One region of the Rhizobacter sp. LjRoot28 genome, then DNA from elsewhere that is predicted to be linked to it. Evidence: predicted binding sites of a transcription regulator. Region 1 holds the regulator's gene; the other holds the start of a gene.
What was found. The regulator FliA, encoded in region 1, starts transcription of late flagellar genes. The targets are predictions, from matches to a motif close to CTAAAGTTTNNNNNNNNNNNGCCGNTA.

Region 2: the regulator FliA is predicted to act here: its motif matches at 3,758-3,784, upstream of fliS (flagellar export chaperone FliS).

The regions. Positions count from the first base shown of each region.
Region 1 covers NZ_CAXUQC020000001.1:585,451-591,234, reverse strand. The annotation lists gene ACSQ2F_RS02805 (SDR family NAD(P)-dependent oxidoreductase) at 1-459, shown strand, start outside; gene ACSQ2F_RS02800 (ABC transporter substrate-binding protein) at 452-1,546, opposite strand; gene ACSQ2F_RS02795 (methyl-accepting chemotaxis protein) at 1,739-3,091, opposite strand; gene ACSQ2F_RS02790 (RNA polymerase sigma factor FliA) at 3,120-3,833, opposite strand; gene ACSQ2F_RS02785 (MinD/ParA family ATP-binding protein) at 3,849-4,634, opposite strand; gene flhF (flagellar biosynthesis protein FlhF) at 4,681-5,784, opposite strand, start outside.
Region 2 covers NZ_CAXUQC020000001.1:983,983-989,766, reverse strand. The annotation lists gene ACSQ2F_RS04730 (DNA/RNA non-specific endonuclease) at 99-2,063, shown strand; gene ACSQ2F_RS04725 (flagellar brake protein) at 2,150-2,908, opposite strand; gene ACSQ2F_RS04720 (flagellar protein FliT) at 2,945-3,244, opposite strand; gene fliS (flagellar export chaperone FliS) at 3,295-3,714, opposite strand; gene ACSQ2F_RS04710 (adenylyltransferase/cytidyltransferase family protein) at 4,024-4,500, opposite strand; gene ACSQ2F_RS04705 (CDP-glycerol glycerophosphotransferase family protein) at 4,497-5,784, opposite strand, start outside.

The DNA.
Region 1 (5,784 bases):
ATCCACGGCGTGCACGCCGTGCTGCCCCACATGCTGTCGCGGCGGTCGGGTCACATCGTCAACACCGCGTCCATCTCCGGCCTCGTCCCCTTCCCCGGCCAAGCCCTCTACAACACGACCAAGTACGCCGTGGTCGGGCTGTCGGAGACGCTGCGCCACGAACTGCGGAACGACGGTGTGCGCGTGACCGTGGCCTGCCCGGGCCCGGTGGTGAGCGGCATCTGGGGCGTGCCCATCCTCGGGGCCAAGGGCGAAGCCCGCCCACCGGCCGGCGCGGTGCCTGCGGCCGAGGCGGCCGAGTGCATCCTCGCCGGCGTGGCGCGGGGCGACGGCGTCGTCGCGTTCCCCACGATGCACCGCTGGCTCTGGCGATGGCAGCGGTGGCTGCCCGCCGGCTTCGACCGCTGGATGGCGAAGCGCCAGGCGCGGCCGGCGACGGCGCCGCGGTCCGTCAGTTGAGGATGCGCCCGTTGGCGCCGATCACGCTGATCTCGACGTAGCTCGACCCTTCGTTGCTGCGCGGACCAAAGCCCACGCGAAAGCCACCGAGGTCGAAGGGCGCGCCGCGCAACGCGGCCTCGAGGCGTTCGCGGGTCGGGTTGGCCCCGGCGCGTTCCAGGGCGGCGACCACCAGCCGGGCGTTGATGTAGCCCTCCAGGCCGTAGTAGGAGAGCGCGGCCGTGCGGGAATGCGCGGCGAGGTCGCGCTTGTAGTCACGCACGATAGCGAACTTGTCGCCCCACGGGTAGGGAATCACCTGGGCCACCTGCACGCCGCGTGCGGCCTCCACCCCGAGTTCGGCGATGAGCTGGTCGGTGCCCACCGGCGACAGCGCGACGAAGTACGGTGACAGGCCGGCGCGGCGCAGCTGCTGCACAAAGGCTGCGGTGGGTCGGTACAGCGACACCATGACCACGGCCTGCGGCTTGGCTGCCGCGATGGTGCTGACGGCCGCCGCCACCTCGACGGAGTTGCGGGGCACGACAGCAGCGGCCACCGGTTCGAGCTTGCGGCTGGCGAGCGCGGCCCGCATGCCCTTCAAGCCCGCCTCTCCGAAACCATCGTCCTGGTAGAGCACGGCAATGCGCGTCATGCCCAGGGTCTGCAGCGCCCGCACGATCGCTTCCGTCTCGTTGCCGTAGCTCGCACGCAGGTGGAACATGTGGCGAATGGCGGGATCTCGAAGCGAGTCGGCGCCCGTGATGGTGCCGATGAGCGGCACTGCGGCGCGTTCCACGAGGGGCAGCACGGCGGTGGTCGAGGCCGTGCCATAGAACCCCATGAGGGCAAAGACCTTCTCCTGCTCGATCAGGCGCCTCGCGTTGGCGACCGCGGGGTCGACTTCATAACCGTCGTCGAGGGCAACCAGCTTGAGCCGACGGCCGGCGACGCCACCATTGGCATTGACGCGCTCGAAGCAGGCCTCGATGCCCTCCTTCATCTGGCGTCCGTAGGCGCCGGTCGGGCCCGACAGCGGCGAGGACATGCCAAGAAGAATGGTGTTGTCGACGATGCCGTCCACGGCCAGGACAGGTGCGGCGGTCATGAGGGAGATGAAGGCACCGAGTGCGGCACGGAGGCAGCGCAGGAAACGAGAACGCATCGACGAACCCAGGATGAAAAGGGCCGCGATTCTGAGGAGGCGTAGCTTGCTGCTGCCTGACAGAAACGATGCAGTTTCGTTACCAGTGGAACCGGTTGGTGCGGGACGATGCACGCACGGTCGGGAAGAATCGGTTCAGAAGTTGAAGGCGAGCCGCATGCCGCCCCAGTGGCGGCCGTTCACGACGATCGGAGCGGCGGCTTCCTTGAGCAGCACGAACCGGCCGCCGCCCATGTCGCGCCGGTAGGTCTGCAACAGGAAGGGACGCTGGTTGCGCGCCGAAGCCAGGCCGGTGCGGTCGTTGAAGATGCGGCGATAGCGGCTGTTGGCCGTGTCCCAGGCCAGGTCACCGCGCTGCGGCTGGCAATAGCGCTGGTTATGCGTCGGCACGTAGCCGTTGCGGTCGACGGCGATGCAGAACACGGCCTTCGGATGCGCCGCCAGGACCTGCTCCTGCAGCTCGGGGAACAGGCGGTCGGCCAGCGTCACGAAACGCGTGGTGTGCTGGGCCGGATTGGTGTTCGGGAGGGGCCGGTAATCCTCGTCGAAGAGATCGGCCATCGAGATGGCGTTGCTCCGCACCGCCTCCTCCAGGCGTTCGCCGATGCCGGCGGCAGCGGCCTTGGCGGCCTCGATGAACGGAGTGTCCTCGGTCTGCAGTCCGCACTGGGCGACGAGCTCGATGAGGTGCTCGGATACCTTGAGGAAGGCCTCGCTGCGCGTCATCGCCGCATCGAGCGCATGGCTCGATCGGTTCATCTCGGTTTCGATCTCCGCCATCTGGCCGTTCAGGCCGCCGCAGATCTCGCGGCTGCGGTCCGCGGCTGCGTTGATGCTCGACACGCCGCCCTCGACGTCGCGCAGCGCGGTGTGGAAGGCGCCCTGCTCGGCCTGGCCTTCCTTCACCTGGATCTCGCGCGACAGCGCGGCGATGCGGGCGTCGAGCTGGCCGACCGTGCTCATGATGGCCTTGGACGACTGCTCGACCTTCGACGCCAGATCCTTGACCGCGTCGGCGACCACGCCGAAGCCGCGTCCGGCCTCGCCGGCCCGCTTGGCTTCCACCGAGGCGTTGAAGGCGACCAGCCGCGTCTGCAGGGCGATCTGGGTGATCTCGCTGGCGGCACCGGCCACGTCGCGAAGGGAATCCACGATGCCGGCCACTTCGTCTCCCACCGCTGCCACCGCCTGCCGGGCACGGCCGACGGCGTCGAGGCTGCCGGTGGCCACGCCCCGGATGTCGTGCTGTGCACGCGTGATGTCCTGGAGCTGGCCCGCAAGCGCAGCAACCGCCTGTGCCTGGCGGGCGGACACCTTGATGACGTCGTCGATCTGGCCCCGCACCTCGGCGGCGTCGCGGCCCATCGTGGAGGCCTGCTGGCTGATGGACCGCACTGCGCCCTTCAGGTCAGGCTCCCCCGCGGGCTCGGTGAGCGCGGCCAGGGTCGGCGGGATGTGGGTGGGCGACTTCTTGAACAGCTGGAACATGGTGCGCTCCGATCAGGCGGGCTTCAGCTCACCACTCGCGCAGCTTGACTCGCAGGCGGGCGATGGACTGGCTGTGCAGTTGGCAGACGCGCGACTCGGTGACCTTGAGCACGGCGGCGATTTCCTTCAGGTTCATGTCGTGCTCGTAGTACATGCTCATCACGTACTGCTCGCGCTCGGGCAGCGTCTTGATGCCCTCGACCAGCGCTTCGCGCATGCGATGGTCCTGCAGCTGGGCGAGCGGGTTGCCGCCGTCGTCGGCCACGTGGCGGTCGAGGAAGTCGTTGTCGCCCTCGTCACCACTCATGTCTTCCAGGTACACCAGCTGGGTGCCGCGCACCTTGCCGAGCAGTTCCTGGTACTCAACGAGCGTCACGCCCATCTCGCGGGCGATCTCGCTTTCGGCCGGTGCGCGCCCGAGCTTCTGCTCGAGCTTGTGGACGGCGGTCTCGATGCTGCGCTGCTGCTTGCGGATGCCGCGCGACAGGTAGTCGTTGCCCCGCAGTTCATCGAGCATGGCGCCCCGGATGCGCTGGGTGGCGAAGGTCTCGAACTGCACGCCCTGCTGGGCGTCGAAGCGGCTGAGTGCATCGGTGAGGCCGATCATGCCGACCTGGATCAGGTCGTCGAGCTCGACGTTCGCCGGCAGCTTGGCAATCATCTGGTGGGCCAGCCGGCGCACGAGCGGGCTGTACTGCTTGAGCATCGTATTGACATCAAGTTGGCCTTTGGCGGTGTACATGGTGGCTCCGAGAGGTCAATTCAAAACATGCTGCGACGAGGCGCCGCGGCGGCCGGCCATCGCCAGGCCGGCATGGGGCATCGCGACCGGCGACAGGACTTCACGCGCCCAGCGGCGCAGTGCGGGCGTGGGCGCTTCGCGGGCGTCCGAGGCGGGGTCGACGTGCAACCAGTCGCGCAGCACGGCACCGAGGAAGCTGTCGGCGCAGCTGGCGACCTGCGCGGCAATGCGCTCCACGCGAGGGGACGTGGGGGCCGCACACAGCAGCAGGTCGTGCACCATCAGGTGGGCGCGCTGCGTCAGCAGCTTCATGGCGGCATAGGCATGGGTCACGCTGGCCGGCCGGTCGTCGGCGAGCAGCAGGGGACGCGCCTCGCTGCGCATGAAGAGGCGGCAGAGGTCCGACTCGGTCGCATGCACCAGCATCACGTCCACGTGCGGCGCGGCATCCGCCACCGCTTGAAGGAAGGCGGCGGTGGACCCGGTGGCGTCCACGTAGCGCAGGGGCAGGCCGCGGGCAGCCATGTACGACACCTGGGGTGACAGCGTCTCGATGCATTCGCCCAGGTCCATCACCGAGAGTTCGTCCGGACTGGGGGCGCGGTCCGAGGCATCGACCACCATCACCTGGGCGCCCTGCTCCGCGAAGGCGGTGCACAGCCGCTCGAGCATCACACCGCCGAAGGCCATGTGCGGGTTGGCGACGACCGGCACCATGCGCACGCGGGCATGGGCGAACAGCTGGCGCAGCCCGTGTGCCTGGTCCTGGGGATACTGCGAATCGTGGTAGTCGTCGTGCATGGCGGCGGCGTTCGTCGGTTCGTGTGGTGTGAAGGTGGCGTCGGGCTCAGGCGTGCAGCGTCGGGCGGGGGCGCTGGGCTTGCTGTCGAGCCGTGAAGATGAGGCTCACGTCATCGGCGTCGATGCGGTAGGCCGGGTTCACGTTGGCCCGCAGCGCACGGTGCACCAGCGCATGCGACGACAGCCGGTGCCAGTCTTCGGGCACGCGCTGGCCGTTGGCCACGCCGACCACCTTCAGCTTGTGGCGGATCACGGCGTCGAGGGCCGGGGCCAGCTTCACCGCCTCGTCCATCTTCGACAGCACGATGCCCTTGCAGGCCGACGCCTGGTAGGCCAGCATCACGTCCTCGATGGTCTCGCCCTGGGCGGAGGCGTTCACCACCAGCAGCTTCTGGATGGAGCGGTGGCTGAGCATGTCGAGCAGCTCGCGGGTGCGGCTGTCGCGCTGGGCCATGCCGGCGGTGTCGATCAGCACCATCTTCTTGGACGACAGCAGCTCGAGCAGGTCCTCGAGGGAAGCGCGGTCGTGGGCGGTGTGCACCGGCACGCCGAGGATGCGGCCATAGGCACGCAGCTGTTCATGAGCGGCCACCCGGTAGGCGTCCAGCGTGATGAGGCCCAGGTTGGCGGCGCCGTACTTGGTGGCGAATGCGGCGGCGATCTTGGCGGTGCTCGTCGTCTTGCCCACGCCGGTGGAGCCGATCATGGCGTAGACGCCGCCCTGGTCTTCCAGGGCCGGCTCGGCCTCGCCGGTGAGCAGGTTGCGCTCGAGCACGTTGGCGGCCCAGGCGGACTCGTCGGTGACGTCGCTCGGCAGGCTTTCGGTGAGCTTGCGGATGAGGGCGGGCGAGAAGCCGCAGTCGAGCAGCTTCTGGATCAGGTGGGCCTGCGCCGGATTGCGCTGCAGCTTTTCCATGAAGGCCAGGGCGCCGAAGCGGTCTTCGATCAGGCCCTTCATCGAGCGCAGCTCGTTCATCATGTCCTGCTGCTCGCGGCGGCTGGTGGCCATGGAGGCGTTCAGGCCGGCGTCCGCCAGCGACGGCACCGGCTGGGCCATCGCGGCCACCGGGGCGACCGGCTCGGCCAGCATGTCGCGCATGCCGGGCAGTTCGTGGCGCGCGGCCTGCGGGCGGGCGACCGGAGCGACCGG
Region 2 (5,784 bases), 400 kb from region 1:
TCCGGCGCAGGCGCGCCGGCCGAGGACCGGCATCGCGTGATCACCCGGGGTTCCATCGGGACGCGAGCCGCTCGATCGCATCAACCAGGGAGCTCGACATGGCTGAATCCACCGGCAGGCGCAAGGCCGCCCCGACCAAGACCCCGCGCAAGCGAAACCCCACCCGGGCGGACTCCGCCGAGCTGCTCGACCGCCTGCGCGCCTTCGTGCGCACGCGCAGCGCCCAGCTGCTGCAGGATCCGAACGTCACCAGCGTGGGCATCGGCTACAAGCTGGTCGACGGCGCCGCCACCCGGCAGCTGGCGCTGCAGTTCACGGTGGACCGCAAGGTGGCCCCGGAATCCATCGAGGCCCTGGGCAGCGCGCGCATTCCACCGGCCATCGACATCGGCGGCGTGCTGGTCCCGACGGACGTCATCGAGCGCACCTACGCCCCGGCCTACGTGCAGGTGGAACTCACCCCGAAAGACCCGCGCAAGCTGCGCGCCGCAGTGCTCCAGCCCGGGCTGAGCGTGGGCAACCTGCACACGACGGCGGGCACGCTCGGCGCCCTCGTGCGCGACTGCACCACGGGTCGCACCGTGATGCTGTCCAACTGGCACGTGCTGCACGGGCCCGACGCCGACATCGGCGTCGACGTCGTCCAGCCGGGCCAGCACGACGACAACCGGGTGCAGGCCAACAAGGTGGGCCGCCTGCTGCGCAGTCACCTCGGCGCCGCGGGTGACTGTGCCATCGCGAGCATCGCCAACCGCGAGATGGCCAACGAGGTCCTGGGCCTGGGCCTGCCCATCGTGGCGGTCGGAGACCCCGAACTGGGCGACAAGGTGATCAAGAGCGGTCGCACCACCGGGGTGACGCAGGGTGTGGTGGTCCGCATCGAGGTGAACACCCGCCTCGACTACGGCACGGGGTCGCCGTCGGTCATCGGCGGGTTCGAGATCGGAATCGACGAGACCGCCGCACCGGCCGACGGCGAGATCTCCCGAGGCGGTGACTCCGGCGCGGCGTGGCTGGCGATGGGCGCGCGGAACAAGCCCACCGGGGTGATGCTGGGCCTGCACTTCGCAGGCGACGCCGATGGCACCGACGCCGAATTCGCGCTCGCCTGCTACGCAACCTCGGTCATGACGGCCCTGGAAGTGGAGCCGCTGCCAGCCGGCTCGCGCCTCCAGCGGCTCGGCGACGGCCTGGCGGCGCGGCACGGCTTCGACAACGGATTCCTCGACTTCCCGATCGACCCGCCGACGTTCAGCCGCATCCATACCCGCGACCTCGCGACCCTGGAGGGCGAGGCCGAGCTGCGCTACTGCCACTTCTCGGTGTGGCTGAGCCGCTCGCGCAAGTACCCGCTGTGCGTGGCCTGGAACATCGACGGCAGCCAATTCAAGCGGCTCAAGCGAACCAGCTTTCGCACCGATCGCCGTGGCGACCTGGAAGCCTACCAGTTGACCGATGCGCTGTACCGGCACAACCCGCTGGACAAGGGTCACATCGCCCGGCGAGCGGACCTGTGCTGGGGTCCGCCCGACGACGCCCGCCAGGCCAACCACGACAGCTTTTACTACACCAACATCGTGCCCCAGCACCAGGCGTTCAACCAGAGCGGCAACACCGACGACGACCCGGAGGGCGGCGTCTGGGGCCGGCTGGAAAACACCGTGTTCGACTCCGAGGCACCGCACCGGCTGCGGGTGTCCGTACTGGGCGGCCCGGTGGCCGGACGCGATGACCCCCGCTTCGCGCAAGGCGGCGAGGAATGCCTGATTCCGGTCGAGTTCTGGAAGGTGGTGTGCTACCGCGACGACCGCGATGGCCGCGAGAAGGCCTATGGTTTCCTGCTGACGCAGCGCCACCTGGTCGAGCCGTTGGCCATCCCGGAAAGTCTGGCGCTGGATGCCTGGCTGTGGGCGCGCATCGGGCTGCGTGACCTGGAGGCCCGCACCGGCATCACCTTCCCCGCCGCGCTGCACGAACGCGAAAGTCCCTTCGCGATGCCGCAGGCGGTGGGGGATGTGCCGCCGATCAAGCTGCTGGCGGCGGCGGAGGAGTACTTCGCCTGATGACGAACGCCTCACGCGCGAGGCGCGCTGCGTGAAGGCCGGGCACGTGGGCGGCAGAGAGACAGACGGGCTCGCGCCCCCGGCCCCTAGACCTTCATCATCCGCTGGCGCTTCTGGGTCTGGTCGATGTAGCGCTGCAGGGCGCGCAGCACCTCGCCGCTCGGATTCACCATCTCGCAGCCCAGGCGCACGCCGCGCGATTCGGGATGAATGGACGTGACGTGCTGCAGGCGCAGCGCGGCAATGATCCGGGTGTCCATGTCGAGGTCGAGCTGGACGTTGTTGATGGTGATGCCCGGTTGAAGGGGCGGCACGTCGTCGGGAAGGAAGAGCGCACAGCCGCCGATGCTGATGTCGAGCACGCGCAGGGACACGGCCATGTCGGGCAGCATCGGATGGCGCAGCCGCGCCGTCGGTGTGGAGCGCAGCAGCGGCCGCACCCGGAATCCGTTGCGGCGCTGGAAGCGGAACACCTCTCGCGGCAGGGCGCAGTTGATGACGGTGTCGCGCCCGCCATGCACGATCACGAGCCCGGTCGCGTCGAACTGCAGCTTGACGCTGTCGAGGTAGGCCACGGCGACCGCATCCTCGGACTCCACCAGAGCCTGCAACGGCCCGTCGTCCGCATCGCCCGCGAAGCTGATGGTGCCCCGGGCCGGATCGATCGCCCAGAGCGTCGTGGTGTACATGTCGCCGCGACTGCCGGCGAGGTTCAGGCGCACCTGGCCGTCGGCCAGTTGCTTGAGCAGCGCCAGCACTTCGGCCGGCGCGCTGATGCGGAAGTCATCGACCTCCGAAGGCTTCGCATCGGACGACTTCGGCTGCACGTCAAGGGGCTGATCCAAGAAACCTCCGCGAAGAATGGTTCGGCCTGGCGCCGCTCAATGAACCGACTTCGGGCGCCCGGCAAGCAGGCCGTCGAGGTCTTCCAGCCACGGCTCGGCCAACTGGCGGATCTCCGCGTCGTTGATGAGGATGCGCTGCATGATGCGCGACTTGAGCTGGGCCTCTTCGGAGCCCAGATTCTGCGCCGTCGCGGCATGCTTGAGCTGTGAAATAAGCACGGCGCAGGCGCCCTCGAGCTTGACCACCTGGTCCCAGTCGCCGCTGCGGGCTGCAGAGAGCATGTCCGCGCTGGCCCGTTCGATGGCTTCGTAATAGTTGAGCAGGGCGGAGTTCATGGAGGCTCCAGGGACAAAGGGTTGGGGGCGGATTTGGCGCAGCTTCTGATTCACGGTGCCACCTTGTCGACTTGCGGGCCGATCGACGCCCAGGCCGTGCGCAGCGGCTCGATGAGCGCCTGGCATTCCACCAGAAGCTTCTCGTCGTTGCGCAGGTTGGCTTGAGTCAGTCGCAGGATCACGTAGTCGTACAGGTCCCGCATATCGAGCGCCAGCTGGCCACCCGCCTTGATGTCGAGTCCGGCTTTCAGCCCTTCCTCGATGATGCGGACAGCACGGCCGATGGCCTTGCCCTTGGCCTCGACGTTGCCTTGCTTGAGAGCTCCGCGGGCCTGGGCCAGAGAATCCATGAAGCCCTGGAACAGCATCGAAACCAACTGGTGCGGCGAGCCGGTGACCACCCCGGTTTCCACACCCACTGTGCGGTAGGCGTTGGCGGGTGTACGGGGACGGCCGAAGGGGGTGGACATGGTGGCGTACATGGGTGCGTGTGGTTGCTGCGTCTGGAGAAGTTATCGACGGCCGTTCACGGAACTTGAATTCACAGCTGGGCGGTGATCCCGGCTCATTTCGACGGCTGAGGCAATGTCACGGGCGAAATCCTGCCTGGGAGCCCCACGGCAAGGACGAAGCCCGCACGAGACATGCGACCCATGTCCCACCGAAGGCGGGTTCACCATCCCATGAGGCATGAAGAGCGGCGCGCGATGCGGAAACTGAATCGCATCGGGGCGAAGGTGCGGGCGTCGGACGCCCCAGTCGCGGCGACGAAACGCCGCTCAGCGCGCGAACGACTGGATCTGAGCCTTGAGCTCCGTGCTCGAAACGCCCTCTGTCCGCGGCAGATAGACCACATCGCAGAGTGACTTCAGCTCATCGAAATGCCCGGCCCAGTCGCTGCCCATCACCATCGCGTCCGCTCGGAAGCGCAGGATGTCGACCTCCTTCTGCCCCCAGTCCGATTCGGGAATGGCCAGATCGACGTAGCGGCATGCCTGGACCAGGGCCAGGCGGTCAGCGAAGGACACCGCTGATCGCTTTCCCTTGATGGCATTGAATTCGTCAGTGGAGACCGCCACCACCAGGATGTCATAGCGCTCCTTAATGCGGCGGAACAGGTTCACGTGACCCATGTGGAACAGGTCGTAGGTGCCGTAGGTAATGGCGACCGTCGATGATTCCTTGACCAGCGTCTCGCGCGGTAACGCGCCCTGGCGCAGTTCCACGGCGGCAGGGCCGAGTGCGGCGGCCCTCATGCCGGCTCCTCCGCAGCGGCGCAGGCCTGGGCCAGTTCATCAGTCAGCAGAGAGAGCAGCCGATCCGCCGATCCACCGTGCTGGTGGTCGTGCAGCTCATCGCGGAGTGCCCGGCGGGCATTGCGCGCCGTCGCCGGCTCCGCAGGCCGACGGATGAGATCGACAAGCGCCTGAGCGGTCGTTGCGACAGGGCCTGGTGGAACGCTCAGCTTGGCATCAAAAAGCTTGCGCGACCGGGTCACATAGTCGTGATGGTCGGGACGAAACAACAGGACCGGCCGATCGAGCAGCAGGAAGTCGAACATGATCGACGAATAGTCGGTGATGAGAACCGAAGTCCGGGTCAGCAACGGATACACATCCGTCCGGGGTGCGACGAAGCACACGCTCGGGAGCGACTTGGCGATCTCCGGTACAGACGGTTGTTCGACCGGGTGCATGTTGACGATGAGGAGGTCGCCAGCGTCGGCGATGGCTTTCGCCACGCGTTCGATGCCAACCTGGAGGATCCACTGGGCACGGTTGGCATCCCGGAATGTGGGCGCGTAGAGGAAGATTCGCCCTCCCCTCGCTTGCACCTCCCCCGCGCGCTGCCAGGCCTCCTCGTCCACGTTGAGCAGATCATGTCCTGCAGGCTCGCGCGTGAGGACGTCGTTGCGGGCATAGCCGACCGGCGCATAGCCGTCAAAGGAGAACCAGCGGCGCCATTCCGGTTCATGACGGGCAGCCGTTCCGACAAAGCGAGCGAAGTGCCCGCACGTGCGAAGCACCCGCGCGATCCGGGGTGACATGTGCTTGAGCGGGGGCAAGTTCCGATAGCCGATCTCCTTGATGGAGACGCCGTGCCACATCTGGACCTGGCGTGCACCCGCCAGGAGCGCGGCTGCGTACGGATTGGCACCCAACAGGTGATCGCTGATCACCACCACCGCAGCAGCGAGCGCTGTGTGCAGATGATCCGGCGTCCACTCCGCATGGGTGTGAGGCAGGCAGCGCCCGCCCATCGACCGCACTTGCGCTTCCTGGTCCGCGTTGGACGGAAGAAACCAGAGCTCCGCACCAAGCGCATCGTCACTCTTGCAGGCGGCAAGCCACGCATACTTGATGTTGTCGCCGAAATAAGTACCGCCCACGAAGACGACGATTCGCTCTTTCGGGTGCAGACGAGACACCTCGGCAAGCTCGCGATTGCAGCGCTCCACGTGAAGCTCTTGTTCGAGCGCTGCCACGCGGCCCTGGAGCTTGTGAAGGTCGTGGTTGCGCAAGTGAAGGATGGTGTCGACC